One region of the Mesorhizobium australicum WSM2073 genome, then DNA from elsewhere that is predicted to be linked to it. Evidence: riboswitches for the same ligand, from Rfam matches in the RefSeq annotation. Region 1 holds a riboswitch; the other holds the start of a gene.
The links. A riboswitch is a leader RNA that binds a small molecule or an ion and turns the genes downstream of it on or off. The one in region 1 is predicted to bind S-adenosylmethionine.
Positions count from the first base shown of each region.

Region 2: it holds a riboswitch for S-adenosylmethionine, as region 1 does, so the genes downstream of both, MESAU_RS29265 (O-succinylhomoserine sulfhydrylase) here and metX (homoserine O-acetyltransferase MetX) in region 1, are expected to answer to the same signal.

Region 1 is NC_019973.1:1,632,614-1,643,789, reverse strand. Features, by position in the region: gene MESAU_RS07840 (sugar kinase) at 1-780, shown strand, start outside; gene MESAU_RS07835 (prephenate/arogenate dehydrogenase family protein) at 777-1,712, opposite strand; gene hisC (histidinol-phosphate transaminase) at 1,736-2,845, opposite strand; SAM riboswitch at 2,983-3,060, shown strand; gene metX (homoserine O-acetyltransferase MetX) at 3,178-4,347, shown strand; gene metW (methionine biosynthesis protein MetW) at 4,469-5,083, shown strand; gene MESAU_RS07815 (glycosyltransferase family 2 protein) at 5,367-6,302, shown strand; gene MESAU_RS07810 (ABC transporter ATP-binding protein/permease) at 6,425-8,248, opposite strand; gene MESAU_RS07805 (class I SAM-dependent methyltransferase) at 8,386-9,171, opposite strand; gene gloB (hydroxyacylglutathione hydrolase) at 9,361-10,128, shown strand; gene MESAU_RS07795 (cupin domain-containing protein) at 10,145-10,573, shown strand; gene MESAU_RS07790 (lysoplasmalogenase family protein) at 10,570-11,176, opposite strand, start outside.
Region 2 is NC_019973.1:6,130,192-6,141,367, forward strand. Features, by position in the region: gene chvE (multiple monosaccharide ABC transporter substrate-binding protein) at 97-1,167, shown strand; gene mmsA (multiple monosaccharide ABC transporter ATP-binding protein) at 1,331-2,863, shown strand; gene mmsB (multiple monosaccharide ABC transporter permease) at 2,860-4,152, shown strand; gene araD1 (AraD1 family protein) at 4,356-5,348, shown strand; gene MESAU_RS29260 (2'-deoxycytidine 5'-triphosphate deaminase) at 5,558-6,652, opposite strand; SAM riboswitch at 6,811-6,888, shown strand; gene MESAU_RS29265 (O-succinylhomoserine sulfhydrylase) at 6,945-8,135, shown strand; gene MESAU_RS29270 (ceramide glucosyltransferase) at 8,166-9,317, opposite strand; gene apaG (Co2+/Mg2+ efflux protein ApaG) at 9,537-9,929, shown strand; gene MESAU_RS29280 (Hsp33 family molecular chaperone) at 10,004-11,035, opposite strand.

The DNA.
Region 1 (11,176 bases):
CATCGCCTGGGTGCCGAGGTGTCGCTATGGGCTAGCGCCGGCGACGATCCGGTCGGCGATCTGCTGATTGCCGGGATAGAGGCCGAGGGCGTCGATTGCAGCCATGTACGCCGCGTCAGCGGCGCCCGCTCGGCACTGGCCTCGATCCTGGTCGATGCGCATGGCGAGCGGATCATCGTGCCTTTCTACGACGCGCGCGCGCAGGCCGATCCCGAGGTTTTGCCGTTCACCGACATAACGGCATTCGACGCCGTACTGGCCGACGTGCGCTGGCCGGGCGCCGCGGCGCTTGCCCTTAAGGCGGCGCGCGCCGCCGGCCGCCCAGCCATACTCGATGCCGATACCGCGCCCCTGGCGGTACTGGAGCGATTATTGCCGCTCGCCTCGCACATCGTCGCCTCGGAGCCGGCGGTCCGCATCATATGCGGCCACGCGCTGGATCTGGAGACCGCCTGCACCGATTTGGCGTCCCGCACCGATGCGTTCGTCGCGGTCACCGGCGGCGCGGCGGGTACCTGGTGGTTCGACCGAAGCGCCGGATCATCCCGCCATGTCGAGGCACCGAGGGTCAAGGCGGTCGACACGCTGGCCGCCGGCGATGTCTTTCATGGCGCCTTTGCCGTCGGGCTGGCGGAAGCCATGGCGGTCGAGCACGCACTGCGCTTTGCCAGCGCGGCCGCCGCGCTCAAGTGCCTGCGCTTCGGCGGCCGGCTGGGCGCGCCGGATCGGGCGGAGACGCTCGCCATGATGGCAACCGCCTGGCCGGTTGAAATCACCTAGCTCTTTGCCGGATGCTCGACCGCCTGGCGGCCAAAATCGGGCGCGTCGATATCCTGGCCCGCCTCGATGATCGAGCGGCGCACGGCGCGGGTGCGGGTGAACAGGTCGAAGAGCTTGTCGCCGTCGCCCCAGCGGATGGCGCGCTGCAGGAACGCCAGGTCTTCCGAGAACCGCGCCAACATTTCCAGGATGGCATCCTTGTTGTGCAGGCACACGTCCCGCCACATGGTCGGATCGGAGGCAGCCAGACGCGTGAAATCGCGAAAACCGGAGGCGGAATATTTGATCACTTCCGTCTTGGTCACCGATTCCAGATCGTCGGCGGTGCCGACGATGTTGTAGGCGATGATGTGCGGCAGATGCGAGACGATGGCCAGCGTCATGTCGTGATGCTGCGGGTCCATCGTGTCGATGTTGGCGCCGCAGCGGCGCCAGAATTCCGACAGCCGTTCCAGCGCTTCCGGATCGGTGCCCGGCACCGGCGTGAAGATGCACCAGCGGTTGTCGAACAGGTCGGCAAACCCGGCATCCGGGCCGGATTTTTCGGTGCCCGCCAGCGGATGGCCAGGAATGAAATGGACGCCTTCAGGCACATGCGGCTGCATCTGCGCGATGACCGAGGCCTTGGTCGAGCCGACATCGGTGAGGATCGCCCCCTTTTTCAGCGCCGGCGCGATTTCCTCCGCTACAGCGCCGGATGAGCCGACCGGCACCGAGACAACGACCAGATCGGCATCACGCACCGCGTCCCCGGCATCGATGGTGTAGGAATCGCCAAGGCCCAGTTCCTCGGCTCGCTTGAGCGTTGCCGCACTGCGCGTCGAGATGGCGACATGGCGAGCCAAGCCCTCGCGTCGGATGACGCGGGCCAGAGACGAGCCGATCAGGCCGATACCGACCAGCGCGATCTTTTCGAACATCGGTGATGCCATGGTGTTCCAGCTCTTTAGACGTTCTAGCTTTTCAGGAATGTCGTGAGCGCGGCGACAACGCCGCGATTGGCCTCTTCAGTGCCGACGGTCATGCGAAGCGCGTTGGGAAAGCCGTAACCTGAAACGCGCCGCAGAATATAGCCGCGCGCGCTCAGATAATCGTCAGCCGCCGCCGCGGAATGCTTCTGATCGTCGGGAAAATGAATGAGCAGGAAATTGCCGACGCTCGGCGTCACGCGCAGCCCGAGCCCGGTCATTTCGCCGCTCAGCCAGGTGAGCCAGGTCTCGTTATGCGCCACGCTGCGCTCGACATGGGCACGGTCGCGGATCGCGGCGATGCCAGCCTCGATCGCAGTCGCATTGACGTTGAAGGGGCCGCGTACACGATTGATGGCGTCGACGATATGCAGGGGACCATACATCCAGCCGATGCGCGCGCCGCCGAGCCCGATCTTGGAGAAGGTGCGGGTCATCACCACGTTCTCGGCGCTGCCGGCCAGCTCGATGCCGGCTTCGTAGTCGTTGCGGCGGACATATTCGGCGTAGGCCGCGTCGAGCACCAGGAGCACGTTTCCCGGCAGTCCGGCATGAAGGCGGCGCACCTCCTGGAACGGCACATAGGTGCCGGTCGGGTTGTTGGGATTGGCCAGGAACACGATTTTCGTGCGCGGCGTGACGGCCGCCAGCATCGCGTCGATGTCGGCGCGCTCGTCGGTCTCCTTGACCACGACCGGGGTGGCACCTGCCGACTGGATGTAGATCTTGTAGACCATGAAGGCGTGTTCGGTGAACATAGCCTCGTCGCCGGGCGCGAGATAGGTCTGCGCCAACAGGCCGAGGATCTCGTCCGACCCGTTGGAGCAGATGATGTTTTGCGCGTTGAGGCCATGCACCTCGGCGATAGCCTCGCGCAACCGCTTGGCGCTGCCGTCGGGATAGATGTCGAGTTTGCCGGCGACCTCGCGCGCGGCCTCGATCGCCTTCGGCGAAGGCCCAAGCGGATTCTCGTTCGACGACAGCTTGTAGACCTTGGCCACACCGGCGGCCGCCGAGCTTTTGCCGGGCACATAGGCCTCTATGTCCATGATGCCCGCGCGCGGAGTTGGACGTGCCTGATCCGGTGTCTGGTTCATATCTTGCAAAATCCGTCGAAAACGCCTCCATCCGGAGGCCGCTGCGGAAATACAAGCCATGGCACGCAATGTCGAGAGGTGGCAGTGGTGCCAGCCGCCGCCATTGACGGCGAGGCAGGCGGGTTCTAGAAAGACGATGACAGTTCCGTGGTGATTTGGCCGGTCGGCTTGCAGCCACGTTAAACAATTCGCTAAAGGGCCGTTTGCGTGACGTAACCGGCTTTGCGAAGGCAATGCCGGTTTTTTGTTGTCCGCGACCGGCCGGACGGACGCATCGGCGGCGGAGATCGGCAACGATTTCCACGAGCGCACGGTGCAGCAAGAGAGACGTGATGGCCGCTCTGCGTGCAGGAAAGACCAACAACGAGGCCGACCAACCGTCGAGCCCGGTGTTGCGTTTCGGACCCGACAAGCCGCTCAAGCTCGACGCCGGCACGCTGCTGTCGCCGTTCCAGATCGCCTACCAGACCTATGGCACGCTGAACGATGCCCGCTCCAATGCCATCCTCGTCTGCCACGCGCTGACCGGCGACCAGCATGTCGCCAGCACCAATCCGGTAACCGGCAAGCCCGGTTGGTGGGAAGTGCTGATCGGACCGGGCAGGATCATCGATACCAGCCGTTTCTTCGTCATCTGCTCCAATGTCATCGGCGGCTGCTTGGGTTCCACCGGTCCGGCCTCTACCAACCCGGCCACGGGTAAACCCTATGGCCTCGACCTGCCGGTCATCACCATCCGCGACATGGTGCGCGCGCAGCAGATGCTGATCGACCATTTCGGCATCGAGAAACTGTTCTGCGTGCTCGGCGGCTCGATGGGCGGCATGCAGGTTCTGGAATGGGCGTCGAGCTATCCCGAGCGCGTGTTCTCGGCGCTGCCGATCGCCACCGGGGCGCGCCATTCGTCACAGAACATCGCCTTCCACGAAGTCGGGAGGCAGGCCGTGATGGCGGATCCGGACTGGCATGGCGGCAAATATTTCGAACACGGCAAGCGCCCGGAGAAAGGGCTGGCGGTGGCGCGCATGGCCGCCCACATCACCTATCTGTCCGAAGCCGCCCTGCACCGCAAATTCGGACGCAATTTGCAGGACCGCGAAGCGCTGACCTTCGGCTTCGATGCCGACTTCCAGATCGAGAGCTATCTGCGCCACCAGGGCATGACCTTCGTCGACCGCTTCGATGCCAACTCCTATCTCTACATGACGCGGTCGATGGATTATTTCGACCTCGCCGCCGATCATGGCGGCCGGCTGGCCGACGCCTTCGCCGGCACGAAAACCCGCTTTTGCCTGGTGTCCTTCACATCGGACTGGCTGTTCCCGACAGAAGAGAGCCGCTCCATCGTCCACGCACTCAACGCCGCCGGCGCCTCGGTATCCTTCGTCGAGATCGAGACCGATCGCGGCCACGACGCCTTCCTGCTCGACGAGCCGGAACTGTTTGCCGCCATCAACGGCTTCATCGGCTCGGCCGCGCGCGCCAGGGGGCTCAGCGCATGACCCCGAAAAGTTGCAGACGTTTCGGATCAAGGTCATGCGCCAAACAGGACGGCGAAGCCATGACCCCGAAAAGTTGCAGACGTTTCGGACCAAGGTCACGCGCCGTCCACCAGGCGAAGCCATGAGCGTCAACGGCAGCCAACGCGTCGACCTCGAGGTCGTCGCCAACCTCATCCCGCCGCAATCGCGTGTGCTCGACGTCGGCTCGGGCGACGGCTCATTGCTCGAATTGCTGCAGGACACCAAGCAGGTCGACGGTCGCGGACTCGAGCTGTCGCAGCGTGGCGTCAACGAATGCGTGGCGCGCGGTCTCAGTGTCATCCAGGGCGACGCCGACACCGATCTCGAATTCTATCCCGACAAGGGCTTTGACTTCGTTGTCCTGTCGCAGACCCTGCAGGCCACCCGCAACCCGAAGCTGGTGCTCGACGAGCTGCTCAGGATCGGCAACCGGGCGATCGTGTCTTTCCCCAATTTCGGTCACTGGCGGGTGCGCCTGTCGCTGTTCGTCAAGGGCCGCATGCCTGTGACCAGCGACCTGCCCTATTCCTGGTACGACACGCCCAACATCCACTTCTGCACGATCCGAGACTTCGTCAATTTGTGCGAAGAGCTTGGCGCGACAGTGGAGAAGGCGACCGCGCTCGACGCCAACGGCCAGAAGATCGGCCTGTCGATGCCATGGTGGTTCTGGAATTTCTTTGGCCAACAAGCAGTGTTCCTGCTGAAGCGATAATGAAATGGGCGACGCCCGCAGGCGCGACTGCCAATCCTTGAGGGTGGCCGCGCGTCTTTCAGCGGGTGCGAAAGTGTTGCAGTTGAAGCGCCATGAGCTGGAATTCATCATGCCTGGTCGGTCGAACGACGGCACGACGGGGTGACATGGCAGGTTGTTTTTTGTAGCGTCGCACCGAATCCGATGAGGCCCATCCAGGGGGAAGTCCGATCCATTTAGCCATCCCGATGATCAAAGGACCTGGCGCGAAGGGTGTTTACGCGCTGGAGGCGACCGACGTGATATGATCGGGAACACCGAACAGGCGCCCCTCGTCACGGTGATCACGCCGACTCACAACCGGCGCGAAACGGTGCTCCGCGCCGTCCAAAGCGTGCTTTCCCAGAGCATGCCGCGATTTGAACATATCGTCATCGACGATGGTTCGACGGACGGGACCGAGGCGGCGCTCGCCCGCATCCATGACCCCCGGCTGATCTATGTCGGCGCGAAGTGGCGCGGCGCCAATGCCGCCAGGAATGCCGGCATCGAGCTAGCCCGGGCGCCCGTGGTGACTTTTCTTGATTCGGACGATCTCTTCCTGCCGCACCGGCTCGAACGGACGCTGGCATGGTTCGACGACAATCCAGCGCTCGAAGTCCTGCTCTCCTCATATGTCTCGGTGAAGGGTGGCCGCGGCACCGCCTGCGTCAACCGCGGCGCTTTTCTGAACCCGCCAATGCTGGAGCGGGCGGTGGTTGCGCAAACGGCCTTCATAGCCGGATCGGCTATAACGGCCAGGCGCGAGGCTTTGCTGGCCATCGGGGGCTATGACAGCGACATTCCCCGGATGCAGGACCGCGAGCTTCTGCTGCGCTTCGCACAGCGCTTCGGCGCGCAATTATCGGAAGATATCGACTGGACGAAGCACAATTCGCAGAATTCGATTTCAGGCCGCAGGGACGGCTATGTCGAAGCCTACGCGATCCTGATGAGTAAGCATCCGCACATCGCTCGCTCCTACCCCCATGTCCCTCCCTTTATGATCACGCGGCAGATCATCGCCGATATTCTCCGGGGGCGAATACCACAGGCATTTGCAGGATACATGGCCAACCGCTCGTCTGATGCGCTTGGTTATTCATTGCCGGAACTGATCAACGGTTATCTCCACGGCCGCCGCTGGCGGCGCGACCTCTACGACGAAGTTCGTGGCAAGTTTGGAATTCCACCGGCCTGACCGGCGACAGCTCAGCGATCGAGCACGGCGCGTTGCAGGGCGCATTCCTTCTCGTCCGGCAGCGAGATGCCGACCGCCAGGCCTTGGCGGCCAGGCAACGGGCCGCAACGGGGGAAAAACTGCTACTTCCTGTGGTGGAGGCTTGCCGCGGCTGGCGGCGGCTCGATGGCACCCGCCCTGACGTGGGCAGGTTTCAGCGCGGGCGCGTCGGAATCCTTAACGATCGTCAGGGAACGCGGGAAGAACTGATTGTTGTGCTGGCCGCGCCCGATGTTGATGATCGCGGCGCCGGGCAGGCGCTTCTCCAGCAGCGACAGCACGCGCCGCAGCGAGGGTCCGTCGAACGCATCCATGGCTTCGTCGATGATCACCCATTTTGGCTGTCGCAAGGCGAGCCTGGCCACGCCAAGCAATCGCTGTTCGTCATCGCCCAACTCATGGTCCCAGCGTCCGACGCGGTCGAGCGACGACGACAGCCGTCCAAGACCGACCTCGGCAAGCACCGCTGAAATGTCTGCGTCGTTCGCCGGCGCATGCCCGTTCGGGTGATTGAGGACCTCGCGCAGCGTGCCGGCCGGCAAATAGGGCACACGCGGCACGAAGATGATGGTTTCCCCCGCCGGCAGGCCGATCCGCCCGCTGCCCCACGGCCACAGCCCGGCAATGGCGCGGAAGAACAGCGTCTTGCCGGCGCCCGGTTCACCGGTGATCATGACGCGCTCGCCGGCATGGATTTCGACATGCTGGTCGGCGAGCTTGGTGCATCCGTCCGGCGATGCCACCTGAAGCTTCTCGAACGTCAGGTTGCCATTGGCGTTGTCGGCGAATTCGATGCGCTTCTCCTTGTCGTGCAGCACATCGGTTTCATCGAGCGCGATGCGGAAGTCGGCGACACGCATCAGCGTGGCGCGCCAGTCGGCAATGCTGCCGATGTTGTTGATGAACCAACGCAGGGAGGAGTGGACCTGGTTGAAGGCCCCGACCGCCATCATCAGCCCGCCAAAGCTGATATCCCCCGAGAAATAGACCGGCGAGGCGACCAGGATCGGCGCCACGACCGTGATCCAGCCATAGGTATCGGTTACCCAGGACAGATTGATCTGGGCGGTGTAGATGCGCCGCATGGCGCCCAGCACCGTGCCGAGGTCGAGTTGCAGCCGTCGCTTGGCGTCATCCTCCCCACGGTACAGCGCGATGGCATCGACATTCTCGTTGACGCGCACCATCGAGGAGCGCAGTTCCGCTTCGCGCGTATAGCGGTCGCTGTTGAGGCTGATGAGCGGCCGCCCGACCAGCCAGCTCAGCCACGAGGCGGTACCGGCATAGAGGAACGCGGCCCAAACCATGTAGCCCGGTATCGCCAGCGACCAGCCGTTGACGTGGAAGACGAAGCCCGAAGACAGTTCCCACAGCACACCGACAAAGGACACGAGCAGGATGAACGACTGCAGCAGGCCGACACCAAGATCGGTCGACAGGTCCGAGAGATGCGCGGCATCCTGTTGCATGCGCTGGTCGGGATTGACGCCGATGGCGCCGGCATTGGCCAGCCGGAAGGCGCGCGCCGGCCGCATCCATTGGTCGATCAGGTCCAGCGTCAGCGCCTCGCGCAACTTCAGCCGGATCATCTGGTTGAGCCAGGTCTGGCCGATATTGAGCACCAGCAGTCCGCCGGCGATCATGGCAAAGACCATCAGCTGATGCAGGAAGGCCGCCATGTCGCGGCGCGCGAGGGCATCGTAGAAGGGCTGGTTCCAGCGGTTGAGCAAGACCTGGCCGATCGACGTCGCGATAATGACGCCCATGATGCCGAGCGACGTCCACAGCAACCACTTGCGAACCGGCGATCCGATCAGCGCCCGCTTGATCGTCGCCACCTGATCGCGCAGGCTGCTGGCGACGGCGACCGGCTGAATGGTGGCCTGATTGTCCAATTGATCAGCCATGGCCGAGGTCCTTGCGTTCAGTAGCGAAGCTGAAACCGGATGAAGGGAGCCGACGGCGGCAGCCCCTCAACCACTCCGCGAGCCCAGCACGACAGATAGGTCGGAAAGACGCGGCGCGATGCAAGTTTCCATCGCGATCACGAAGGTGTCACTTGCCGGGGCGATGCCACACCCCTTGCCTCGGCCCGCCGGCCGAGCCGTGTCGCGCCATGCGGCGACAGCACCGGCACGAAGACGCGGCGGGACGCACGCTGGGCCACCGGCACGCCTTGATAGAGCCGTTTCTGCGCTTCGACGACAATGACGCCGGAAAAGATCGGCCACAGCCTCCGGCCGGCGCGCTCCAGCACATTGTGGAAGCGCATCATGAAACGCCGCCGCGATGGCGGGAAGAACAGCGCATCCGACCAGGCGGCGGGCGTGAAATTCGCCTCACGCAGCAATTCGGTGAGCTGCCCGCGTGAGAAGGGCCGGCCATTGCCGAACGGCGTATGTTCGAAACGCGCCCAGACACCGCGCCGGTTTGGCACGACGATGACGACGCGCCCGGCCGGCGACAGCACCCGCCAGATCTCGTTCAGCGTTTCACGCGGGTTTTCGACGTGTTCGAGCGAATGGACGAGCAGCATGCGGTCGATGCAGGAATCGACCAGTGGCAGTTCCTCGTCGAACACCAGGGCCGTCGCCGTTGGCCCGGCCGCCGGCCAGACCACGGCGCCCTGGGTCGCCGGCATGAAGGCGAAGACCCGCTCGGCGTCGGTGCCGAAGCGTTCCAGCCAGGGCAAGGTATAGCCCAGGCCGACCAGCCGCTCATTGGGCACCGCGGCCCATATCGACGACAGCGCCATGGTGATCGAGCGCTCGGCGAACCGGCCGAGCGTTGTCGAATAGAAGGAACGAAGGTCGACGATGTCGGAATGCATGTCAGGGATGTAGCCGTGATGTCAGCCGGATTCAACAAAAGGCCAAAGCGGCCGGCACGGCGGATGTCAATTTGACATCCCACGATAACATTCGCTTTGCTCGCCATCCGGGATGACATTCGCTTTCTCATCCGGGATGACATTCACGCAGCGGCGCCCTATGTCTGCGGCGGCAAATGGAGAAATGCGATGCCGGTCGAAATCGAACAGTTCATGTGCCGCACCGACAATTTCGGCGTGCTGGTGCATGACCCCGAAAGCGGCCAGACCGCGATTATCGACGCGCCCGAGGAAGCGCCGATCCTGGCCGCGATCAAGCGCACCGGCTGGACGCCGACGATGATCCTGACCACGCATCATCATATGGATCACGTCGAGGCCAATCTGGCGCTCAAGGAGCGCTTCAAGCTGCGCATCGTCGGCCCGGAGGCGGAAAAGGCCAAGATTCCCGGCATCGATGAAACCGTCGAAGAAGGCTCCGTCCTGCATCTCGGCCATGAGCGCATCGAAGTGATCGCCACGCCCGGGCATACCGCTGGCCATGTCTCCTACCATCTGCCGTTGTCGAAAGTGGCGTTCACCGCGGATACGTTGTTTGCGCTGGGTTGTGGACGGCTGTTCGAATGCAAGCCGCCGGTGATGTACGAATCGCTGCGGAATCTCGCGGCCCTTCCCGCCGAGACGACAATCTATTGCGGCCACGAATACACGCTCGCCAATGCCCGTTTCGCGCTGAGCGTCGACCCCACCAATTCGGCGTTGAAGGAGCGCGCCGCGCGGATCGAGGCGCTGCGGGTCGACAACAAGCCGACGCTGCCGACGACGATCGGCGAGGAACTGTCGACCAATCCCTTCCTGCGCTGGCACGATCCGGCAATCCGCAAGCATCTTGGCATGGAAAAGGCCGGGGATGCCGAGGTCTTCGCCGAGATCCGCAAGCGCAAGGACAATTTCTGATGCCAGCTTTCTGCCGATGACCAGTTCCGCGGAAATCATCGCAACACTCGCCCTGAAGCCGCATCCGGAAGGCGGCTGGTACGCGGAAACCTTTCGCGACGAAGCCGGCGGTGCGCGCGGCCATTCGACCGCCATCTATTTTCTGCTGGAACAGCATCAGGTTTCGGCCTGGCATCGGGTCAGGGACGCCGCCGAGCTTTGGCACTTTTATGCCGGCGCGCCATTGGCATTGTCGATGTGGGAAGAAGGCGGCGCCATTATCGAGCAGGTTCTCGGCATCGAGCTCGCGGCGGGTGAACGGCCGCAGATCGTCGTGCCGGCGGGCTGGTGGCAATCGGCGCGTACACTGGGCGAATGGACGCTGGTCGGCTGCACGGTGGCGCCGGGTTTTGATTTCGCCGCCTTCGAACTGGCCGAGCCGGGCTGGCAGCCGAAGCCGATTTAACCCAGCAGGAATCCCAGCGTGACCGCCAGTTGGGCGGCATAGTACAAAACCCACACGGTGAAACGCATCCAGGCGCGATGCTGCGAGACGGCCGCCACTAAAAATTTCTCCATGGCGAGCAGCCCGTCCGATGCCATGAACAGTACGGCGCCACCGATCACCCAGACATTGCTTGTCGTTAGCGCCGACATGCCCATCGCCAGGATCGCCACGACATAGACGGCAATCGGTATACGCAAGCCGGGACCAACGCGGCGCCAAAGCGCGGCCAGCATGACGATCGCGAACACCGCCATGGCCAGCGCGATCGCGCTACGCCAGGGCTCGGCGCCAAGCAACTCCAATCCGGCACCGCTGCGCAGCAACAACGCGACATAGACGATATGGGCGACGAGAAAACTGGCCAGTCCACCGAGAAAGGCTTTTTCGCCGTCGCGCGACAAGAAGGCATCGCCAATGGCGCTCAGCGCAAGGGCGGCGACCAGCAGCAGCGGCCCGCCTTGTATTGCGGCGAGTACGGCGAGCATCGCGACGGCAAGTGTCTTTGCCGCCGAGCGGGCCAGCGTCGGCGGCATGCCAAGCGTGAAGCCATAGATCACCGCC
Region 2 (11,176 bases), 1.7 Mb from region 1:
GATCGATAATGCCGACAGCGGCGCGTTTGCGCTCCTGTCTGGCTGCGCGGCCCGCGAAGCCCCGAGGTGTCGCGTCCATCAACCAGGGAGAGTAATGTGAAGATTATCAAGACGCTGGCCGCCGTGGCGGCCCTTGGCATCGCTGCCATGACCTATCAGGCGCACGCGGCCGACAAGGGTCTTGTCGGCGTGCTGATGCCGACCAAGACCTCGCAACGCTGGATCAATGACGGCGACGCCGTCAAATCCCAGCTCGAGGCGCTCGGCTACACTGTCGACCTGCAATACGCGCAGGACGACATCCCCAACCAGCTCAGCCAGCTGGAAAACGAAATCACCAAGGGTCCGAAGGCGCTGATCATCGCCTCGATCGACGGCACCACGCTGTCGGATGCGCTGCAGAAGGCCAACGACGCGGGCGTCGTCGTCGTCGCTTATGACCGCCTGATCAAGAAGACCAAGAATGTCGACTATTACACCACCTTCGACAATTTCGGCGTCGGCGTGATCCAGGCAAATTCCCTGGTCAAGGGCCTCAAGGAGCGTTTCCCGAACACCAAGCCGTGGAACGTCGAACTGTTCGGCGGCTCGCCCGACGACAACAACGCCTTCTTCTTCTACAATGGCGCGATCTCCGTCCTGCAGCCGCTGATCGATGACGGCTCGATCAAGATCAAGTCCGGCCAGACCGGCATGGACAAGGTCGGCACGCTGCGCTGGCTCGCCGCCACCGCCCAGGCGCGCATGGACAACCTTCTGTCGGCCAACTACTCGGACGGCAGCCGCGTCGATGGCGTTCTGTCACCCTATGACGGCCTGTCGCGCGGCATCACCGCCTCGCTGCGCGCTGTCGGTTACGGCACCGACGCACAGCCCTGGCCGATCGTGACCGGTCAGGACGCCGAGACCGCCTCGGTCAAGCTGATCATCTCGGGCGAGCAGTACTCGACCGTGTTCAAGGACACCCGCGAACTGGCCAAGGCCACGGTGCAGCTGGTCGACAAGGTGCTCTCCGGCGGCAAGCCGGAAGGCCTCGACGAAAAGACCTACAACAACGACGTCAAGGTGGTTCCCTCGATCCTGCTGACGCCGCATGAGGTCGACAAGTCGAACTACCAGGCCCTGGTCGTCGACTCCGGCTACATCAAGGCCGAAGACCTGAAGTAATCCCGGTTACAAAGGCAGGGGTCCTGCGCGACGCAGGGCCCCTTTTCGTTCACAAGCGGCCCCGGTATTGTCTCTGCCGGCCTAGAGCCATTCCCGGAAAAGTGCGCAGCGGTTTTCCGTCAGGAATCGCCTAAAAAAGAAAGTCTAGGAGGAGCTTGCCCTGATGACCTCGACGATTTTGGAGATGCGCGACATCACCAAGACGTTCCCCGGCGTGAAGGCGCTGTCGAACGTCAACCTCCGCGTCGAGGAAGGCGAAATCCATGCCGTGGTCGGCGAGAACGGCGCCGGAAAATCGACACTGATGAAGGTGCTTTCGGGCGTCTATCCCTCCGGCACCTATGATGGCCAGATCATCTTTCAGGGCCAGGAATGCCAGTTCAAAGGCATTCATGACAGCGAACACAAGGGCATCGTCATCATCCACCAGGAGCTCGCGCTGGTGCCGATGCTGTCGATCGCCGAAAACATTTTCCTCGGCAACGAGCAAGCCAGATACGGCGTCATCGACTGGGACGCCAACGAGGCGCGCACGGCCGAGCTTTTGAAGAAAGTCGGGCTCAAGGAAGACCCCAAGACGCTGATCACCCATATCGGCGTCGGCAAGCAGCAGCTGGTCGAGATCGCCAAGGCGCTCAGCAAGGAAGTGAAGCTGCTGATCCTCGACGAGCCGACAGCATCGCTCAGCGAGAAGGACAGCCAGGCGCTGCTCGATCTATTGCTCGAGTTCAAGCGGCAGGGCATGACCTCGATTCTGATCTCCCACAAGCTCAACGAGGTGAACCGCGTCGCCGACAAGGTGACGGTGATCCGCGACGGGCGCACGATCGAGACATTGCCGAGGAAGGACATCAGCGAGGACCGCATCATCACCTCGATGGTCGGCCGATCCCTCGACGATCGCTACCCGCCGCGCGAACCTAGCATCGGCGACGTCATTTTCGAGGTCAAGGACTGGTCCGTCTACCACCCGATCCATGCCGAACGGCAAGTGATCAAGAGCATCGACCTCAAGGTGCGCAAGGGCGAAGTTGTCGGCATAGCGGGACTGATGGGCGCCGGTCGCACCGAATTCGCCATGAGCCTGTTCGGCCGCTCCTATGGCCGGCGCATCAGCGGCGAGGTGCTGCTCAACGGCAAGCCCGTGGACCTTTCCACAGTGGGCAAGGCCGTGCAGAACGGCATCGCCTATGTCACCGAGGACCGCAAGACCTACGGGCTGAACCTCATCGACCATATCAAGCACAATGTGACGCTGGCCAACCTCGGCGGCGTTTCCAGTGGCGGCGTGATCGACGATATGCGCGAAATGAGCGTCGCCAACGACTATCGCAAGAAGACCAATATCCGCGCCTCCAGCGTCTATCAGCTGACCGGCAACCTCTCTGGCGGCAACCAGCAGAAGGTGGTGCTGTCGAAATGGCTGTTCGCCGACCCGGAAGTCCTGATCCTCGATGAGCCGACGCGCGGCATCGACGTCGGCGCCAAGTACGAAATCTATACAATCATCGCTCGCCTTGCTGCCGAGGGCAAAGCGATCATCGTCATCTCGTCTGAAATGCCGGAATTGCTCGGCATCACCGACAGAATCTATGTCATGAACGAAGGACGCATCGTCGGCGAGATGGCGGCAAGCGACGCCAGCCAGGAAAAAATCATGCGCGCCATTGTTCGCGGAGAAGGAAAAGCATCATGAGCACAGACAGCGCTCCCGCACCTCAAAGCGGCACCGCCGAGGACGTCAAGCAGGGTCCTCGCGTCGCCGTCTCGGCGCTGACGACGAACCTGCGCGAATACGGCCTGATCATCGCGCTGATCGTCATCATGCTGTTCTTCCAGTACACGACGTCGGGAACGCTGTTCAAACCGGTCAACCTCAGCAACCTGGTGCAGCAGAACTCGTTCATCATCGTGATGGCGCTCGGCATGCTGCTGGTCATCGTCGCCGGCTACATCGATCTCAGCGTAGGATCGGTCGCCGGCTTCATCGGCGCGCTTGCCGCCATGATGATGGTCATCTGGCCGCTTGGCATATTCAGCAATCCGCTCGTTGTCTCGATCGTCTGCCTCATCGTCGGCGGGTTGATCGGTGGCGCGCAAGGGTACTGGATCGCCTATCACCGCATACCAAGCTTCATCGTGACGCTCGCCGGCATGCTGATCTTCCGCGGCATCTGCCAGGCGCTGCTTGGCGGCGGCTCCTCGGTCGGCCCGCTTCCCGACAGTTTCAAGGCGCTGAGTTCCGGTTTCATCCCCGATGTGATCGGCCCGCTGACCCTGATCCCGCCGACGGTGAACGCGGCCGGCAAGACCGTTTTGGGCAGTGGCCTGACGCTTCACATGACGACAGTCGTGCTGGGCCTGATCGCGGTGCTCGCCTACGCCTATTTCGGCTTCAGGACGCGACGCAAGCGCGAACTCCACGGTTATGAGGCCGAGCCTTTCACCCTGTTCGTCATCAAGACCCTGGTCGGCAGCGCGCTGGCGCTCTTCCTGGTCTTCCAGTTCGCGACCTATCGGGGCCTGCCGATCGTGCTGCTGGTGATGGGCGTGCTGATCTCGCTGTTCGTCTTCGTCACCAAGCGCATGACCATCGGCCGCCGCATCTACGCCATGGGAGGCAACGCCAAGGCGGCGCAACTGTCGGGCATCAACACCGAAAGGCTGACGCTCTGGGTGTTCGTCAATATGGGCGTTCTGTCGGCGCTCGGCGGGCTGATCATCGCCGCACGTCTCGGCCAGGCCGTGCCGGCGGCCGGCCTCGGCAGCGAGCTCGACGTGATCGCGGCCGTCTTCATCGGCGGCGCCTCGGCGATGGGCGGCGTCGGCCAGGTCATCGGCGCGGTGGTCGGCGGCTTCATCATGGGCGTGATGAACAACGGCATGTCGATCATGGGCGTCAATGTCGACTGGCAGCAGGTGGTCAAGGGCCTGGTGCTGCTCGGGGCCGTGATCTTCGACGTCTACAACAAGAACAAGGCTTGAGGGCCGGGGGCGAGGACTAGGAGGCATACGGGTTCTAGATCGCGGGGCTGCCGGCAGCCCGTCGGCACCAAGAAGTCCGGGGAAGGACCAGGCTCGCGAACGCAATCCGGACGAAGCGTTTCAACCGTGGCGCGTTTCCGCGCCGCGCCGGTTAGGATTTGCCCATCGGCAGCCGGATACAGATAAATGAGAGAGGACTGATCATGCTGATCTCGCAGATTCTCGACGACGCCGAGACGATCCGTGTCGTTGCCCGCAGCGGCGGGAAGACCCGGATCATCAACGGGGCGCGCAGCGTCTATTCGCTGGCGATGGAGGCTGCCCGCACCGGCGTCGGCCTGGCCGCCCTGATCGAACGCAAGGGGCTTGGCGAGACGATCGATCTCGACGCCGCCTACAAGCGGGGGCGCCTGCTGTCGCCGATCAACCACCCCGACCCGGCGCATCTGCACTTGACCGGCACCGGGCTGACGCATCTGGGGTCGGCCGCGACGCGCGATTCCATGCACAAGAAGCTCAGCACCGACGGCGAGGAGCAACTCACCGATTCCATGAAGATGTTCCGCATGGGACTGGAAGGCGGCAAGCCCGCGAAAGGCCAGGTCGGCGTGCAGCCGGAATGGTTCTACAAGGGGAACGGCACCATGGCAGTCGCGCCTGGCGCGGCGCTCATGTCACCGGCCTTTGCCAAGGATGCCGGCGAGGAACCAGAGGTCGCCGGGATCTATGTCATCGGCGATGACGGGGCGCCATTCCGCGTCGGCTTCACCTTGTCGAACGAATTCTCGGACCATGTGACCGAGCGCGTCAACTATCTCTTCCTAGCCCATTCCAAGCTGCGCAATGCCTCCTTCGGCCCGGAGATCCTGATCGGAGACCTGCCTTCGGACATCCGCGGCACGTCGCGTATCCTGCGCGACGGCAAGGCATTGTGGGAGAAACCCTTCCTGTCGGGTGAAACGAACATGTCCCACACCATCGCCAATCTCGAACACCACCACTTCAAATATTCGGCCTTCCGCCAGCCTGGCGACGTGCATGTGCATATGTTCGGCACCGCGACGCTATCCTTCGCCGACGGCATCAAGACGGAGGCCGGCGACGTGTTCGAGATCGAGGCCGGGGACTTCGGACTGCCGCTGCGCAACCCGCTCGAGATCGAAAAGCCGGTGAAGGTGTCGGTGAAGGCGCTTTGAAGCCATGAGCGCGTGATTCCCCTCTCGTGGGGAATGGCTGGCAAGCCAGAGCGGGGCGCTGTCCCGCCGATCTAGCAATAGGTTCCAGTCACGCCTTCGGCTCTCAACAGATCGCGGGATGAATGAGGGCAGCAACCCTTCGCGTCCGCTCTGCCCTGCCGGGCTTCTCTTCCACAAGGCCCCTCGTGGGGGGATCGGCAGCTTCGACCTTAGCGCACGGCGCGGAAATGCTTCGACAGCTTCAGGCCCTGCGCCTGGTAGTTCGAGCCGAGATCGGTGCCGTAGAGCGCCTGCGGTCGCTTCAGCATATGCTCGTAGACCAGCCGGCCGACGATCTGGCCGTGGTCGAGAATGAACGGCACTTCGTGGCTGCGTACTTCGAGCACCGCCCGGCTGCCGGTGCCGCCGGCCGCCGAATGGCCGAAACCCGGATCGAAAAAGCCGGCATAGTGGACACGAAACTCGCCGACCAGCGGATCGAATGGCGTCATCTCGGCGGCGTAGAGCGGCGGCACATGCACCGCCTCCTGGCTGACGAGGATGTAGAATTCGTCGGGATCGAGCACCAGTTCGCCGGCGCGGCTCTTGTGGATCGGCTCCCAGAAGTCGAGGACATCCTGCGCAGCGCGCTTGTCGACATCGACGAGGCCGGTGTGGTGCTTGCCACGATAGCCGACCAGCCCATCCTTGTCGCCATTGAGGTCGATCGACAGCGCGATGCCGCCGCCGGAAATGTTCGGTGGCTCCGTGGCGACCAGCATCTCGGCACGATGCAGTTCATGCAACTCGGCTTCCGAGAGCAGCGCGTTGCCGGTGCGAAAGCGGATTTGAGACAGGCGCGAACCCGTGCGCGCGATGATCGGAAAGGTGCGCGGGCTGACCTCGAGATAGAGCGGACCGTTGTAGCCGGCGGCGATCTTATCGAACTCGTGGCCCCGATCGGTCATGACGCGGGTGAAGATGTCGAGCCGCCCGGTCGAGCTCTTCGGATTTGCCGAGGCCGAAATGTCAGCCGGCAGGGCCAGACTTTCGAGCAGCGGCACAATATAGACGCAGCCGGTTTCGAGGACCGCGCCTTCGGTCAGACTGATCTCGTGCAGTTGCAGCCGATCGAGCTTTTCCGACACCTTGTGGTTGGGACCGGGCAGGAACGAGGCGCGAACCCGCCAGGCCCTTTCGCCCAATCTGAGATCAAGGCTTGCCGGCTGGATCTGGTCGGCATCGAGCGCGCGCGGCGACTTCAGCGCGCCGGACCGGAACAGCGCCGAAATGTCCTGATCGGGAAGAATGCCTGTCTGCCGCAAAGTCTGGCTCCGCCCCAAGACTGGTCTCTTTCGTTGCAGGTTCTTGTTTGTTGCAGGATCTTGCCGCAAAACCGCCGGGCACTTCTGCGGAACCTGCCTTGGTACAAACGTCTTAATGAAGCCGGCAATTGACGCAAGCGTGGCGCGGGTCTAAAGGGTCGTTATCCCGTGGTGATTTGGCCGGTCGGCTTGCAGCCACGTTAAACAAGTCGCTAAAGGACCGTCGGGCCGCAAGGCCGTATGGACCGGTTGCGACTTTCGCGGCCGGTTTTTTTGTGTCTGGAACAAAGCGATGAGCACCAAGAAGCGCAACTGGAAACCTCAGACGGCACTCGTGCATGGCGGAACCCTGCGTTCCGGCTTCGGCGAAACCTCCGAGGCGATGTACCTGACCCAGGGTTATGTCTATCAGACGGCGCAGGCCGCCGAGGCCCGCTTCAAGGGCGAAGAGCCTGGTTTCATCTATTCGCGCTACGCCAACCCGACCGTCGACATGTTCGAAAAGCGCATGTGCGCGCTTGAAGGCGCCGAAGACGCGCGCGCCACGGCGTCGGGCATGGCGGCGGTGACGGCTGCCCTTCTGTGCAGCGTCAAGGCCGGCGACCACATCGTGGCCGCGCGCGCGCTGTTCGGCTCCTGCCGCTGGGTGGTCGAGACGCTGGCGCCGCGCTATGGCATCGAGGCGACCTTGGTCGACGGCACCGAGATCGCCAATTGGGAAAAGGCGGTCAGGCCGAACACCAAGCTGTTCTTCCTGGAAAGCCCGACCAACCCGACGCTCGAGGTCGTCGACATCGCCGCCGTCGCCTCGCTTGCCAATTCGATCGGCGCGCGGCTGGTCGTCGACAATGTCTTTGCCACGCCGCTGCAACAGAAGCCGTTGCAGCTTGGTGCGCACATCGTCGTCTACTCGGCCACGAAGCACATTGACGGCCAGGGCCGCTGCCTGGGCGGCGTCATCTTGTCGGACAAGAAGTGGATTGACGAGAACCTGCACGACTATTTCCGCCACACCGGTCCCAGCCTGTCGCCGTTCAACGCCTGGACGCTGCTGAAGGGCCTGGAAACCTTGCCGCTGCGCGTGCGCCAGCAGACCGAGAGCGCCGGCAGGATCGCCGACTTCCTGGCCGGGCAGCCGCAGATCGCCCGCGTCATCTATCCCGGCCGCGCCGACCACCCGCAGGCCGATATCGTCAAGAAGCAGATGTCGGGTGGCTCGACGCTGATCTGCCTCGACGTCAAGGGCGGCAAGCCGGCGGCCTTCGCCCTGCAGAACGCCCTCGACATCGTGCTGATCTCGAACAATCTGGGCGATGCCAAGAGCCTGATCACCCATCCGGCGACGACCACCCACAAGAACCTCAGCGACGAGGCCCGCGCCGAACTCGGCATCGGGCCCGGTACGCTCAGGCTGTCGGTCGGCCTGGAGGATACGGACGACCTGCTGGAAGATATCGCGCAAGCCTTGAAGGCCGCCAAATAGGTTTCGTCCAGGCAGCGTCGTCAGCAGCGATCAAGCGCTCGATGGCGTCTCCTCCAGTTCCGCCGTCTTGGTGCGGATGGTCATGGCGTTGCCGCGCCAGTCGACGGCGCCGCCGAGCCAGCCGCGCGCCCAGATGGCCGGGAGCATGACGTCCCGCGCGACCGTCGCCGCGATCATGCCCGTCGAGACGTGCCAACCCTTGGCCAGGGCCAGAGCGCATTCCGGAAGATAGAATGCCGCCAGCACGGCAATCGCGGTTGCCCAGAGGCTGACGCCGGCGCTCGCCGCGGCAATCAGCGCAAGAGCCAGCGGGACCGCCGCACCAGTCAGGATCTCGGGCGCGAAGAACAGCGGGAAGGTGACGCGACGCAGGCGCGCCCAGCGGGCCTGGCGCGACCAGATCTCGCCAAACGTGCGCTGGCCGAGCGGCTGCTCGAAGGGCGCCGCAACGAGGTTGACACGCAGGCCGAGGCCGTTCACCAGCTTGGTTGCGGCGGCGTCCTCGGCGATCTCGGCGGCCAGCGCGCGTATGCCGCCATTGGCGTCCAGCATCGGCTTGTTCCACAGCATGCTCTTGCCCTGGGCGAAGCCGAGGCCGAGCGCCGCACCGGCATACTGCCAGCGGGCCTGCAATGTGTTGAGGAAGGCGCATTCGACGTCGGCCCAGAAACCATCTGGCCTGGAGCCGATCGGCGTCGAGCAGACAAGGCCGGTACCGTGCTGCCACGCCGCCATCATGTGCTCGACATAGTCCCTCGGCATCAGAACGTTGGAATCGGCAAGAATGATCCAGTCGTGGCGCGCCGCTTCCCAGCCTTTGACGCAATTGTTGAGCTTTGGATTGGCACTGACACGGTCGTCGCCGATCAACAGCCGGGCCGGCACCTGCGGAACCCGGGCAATCGCCCTGTTTATCAGTTTGACCACCGGGTCGTCGGCATGGGCGACGCAGAAGATCAGTTCGTAGCGCGGCCAGTCGAGCGCGAAGGCGCGTTCCAGCGTCTCATGTGTGAATGGCTCGACGCCGCGCGACGGGACGACAATCGACACCGCCGGCGATCTGCCCGCCGGCGGGGCAATCGTGGTGCGCCGTTTCAGCTGTGAAGCGGCAAGCAGGATGCTGGCAGCGTTCGAGAGGATGAGTGCGGTCGAAAGCGAGGCGGATATGAGAGTGAGTTCCATCGAGATCTGGTCACTCCGGAAGTCGGCCCGCGTCGCGGCCGTTTTCAACAGTTCGACAGAGGGCCGAGTCGCCCGGTTCGCGCACACCACCATTGTCGTGTGTCACTTAAATGACATTCTTTGCCGGCACCTGCGTTTCAATCCCAGGCGCGACAAGACGCGCACGTTGACCTGCTCACCGCGAGCGTCGAAAGTCGTCGGATTGTTTTGGAGCCGCTCATGTACCGCGCCGTGACGCGCAACATCGAAGTGCAGGTCAGGCCGTTCTATCTGGAGGATCGTTCAAATCCCCAAGAGAACCGCTACGTCTGGGGCTATCAGATAACGATCGACAACCAGTCTGACGAGTTCGTGCAGCTTCTGTCGCGCTATTGGCACATCACCGATGGTGCCGGCCGGGTCGAGGAGGTGCGCGGGCCGGGCGTTGTCGGCGACCAGCCGGAACTCAATCCCGGCGACAGCTATCAGTACACGTCCGGCTGCCCGCTCTCGACACCCTCCGGGATCATGGTCGGACGCTACACGATGCGCAACAAGCGCGGCGAGACGTTCGACATCGCCATCCCGGCCTTCTCGCTCGATCTGCCGGGGACAAGGCGCACGGTGAACTGAGCGCCGACGGTCGCGCCGCCCCTCAGCCGCCCTTCGGGCACCTTCTCCCCGCGGAACGAGGAGAAGGAAAGGCTTTACTGAGCCGCAAACTCGGCCGGATCGAAGTCGTACTGCGTCGAGCAGAATTCGCAGGCGACATGGATGCCGCCATCCTCTGTGCTGTCCTTGATCTCCTGCGCTGAGAAGCCTTCGAGGATGCCACGGATCTTGTCGCGGGAGCATGAGCACTGGTCGGCCACGGGAACGCCGCCGAAGACGCGCACGCCATGCTCGTGGAACAGACGATACAGCAGCCGCTCGGCGCCTATGGTCGGGTCGATCAATTCGGTCGGCTCGATGGTGCCGAGCAAGGCCAGGAGTTCCTGCCAGGAATTATCGGCCGGATTGTGGACTTCCTCGCGCGGATCGCCGTCCCCACCCGGCAGGTCCGGAATGCGCATGCGCTCGGGCGATTGCGGCAGGAACTGCGCCAGGATGCCGCCGGCGCGCCATTGCTCGCGCGCGCCGCCGATCCCGGGCGTCAGCAGCTTGGCGACCGAGAGCCTGATATCGGTCGGGATCTGTTCCGACTGACGGAAATAGGTGCGCGCCGCGTCTTCCAGCGTTTCGCCGTCGAGCTGGACGATGCCTTGGTAGCGCTGGGTATGGGCGCCCTGGTCGATGGTCAGCGCCAGCACGCCGCTGCCAAGCAGCGTCTGCTGGGACGTCTCGCCTGCCGCGACCAGTGCTTCGAGCCGATCCGCATCGAAGCGTGCATAGGCGCGCAGTGCCGAGGGCGTGGAGAAGTCCGCGACCAGCATGTCTACAGGCCCGTCGGTACGGGTCTGCAGGATGAACTTGCCTTCGAATTTGAGCGAGGTGCCGAGCAGAACGGTCAGCACGCAGGCTTCCGCCAGCAGGCGGGCGACCGGCTCGGGATAATCGTGGCGGCCAAGGATGGCGTCGAGCATCGGCCCAAGCTGGACCGTGCGGCCGCGCACGTCGAGCGGACCGACCTCGAAGGGAACGACGTGATCGTCGCCGGCGTAGCCGAACTCGCCGAGTTTGGGGTGATGTTCAGTCACTTGATGGCTTTCCAACATGACAAAGCTCCAGGGCGCGGCCATGCGGCCCTGGTGGGCACATGCGTCCAAACGCGCTTGATTTGCGTGATGCGGCGCAGATAGGCATCGCGCCGCCGCAGATCAAGCGCCTGGGCATTTCTGGCGCCTGGGCATTTCGGGCGCCCAAGACACTTCAAGCCCCAA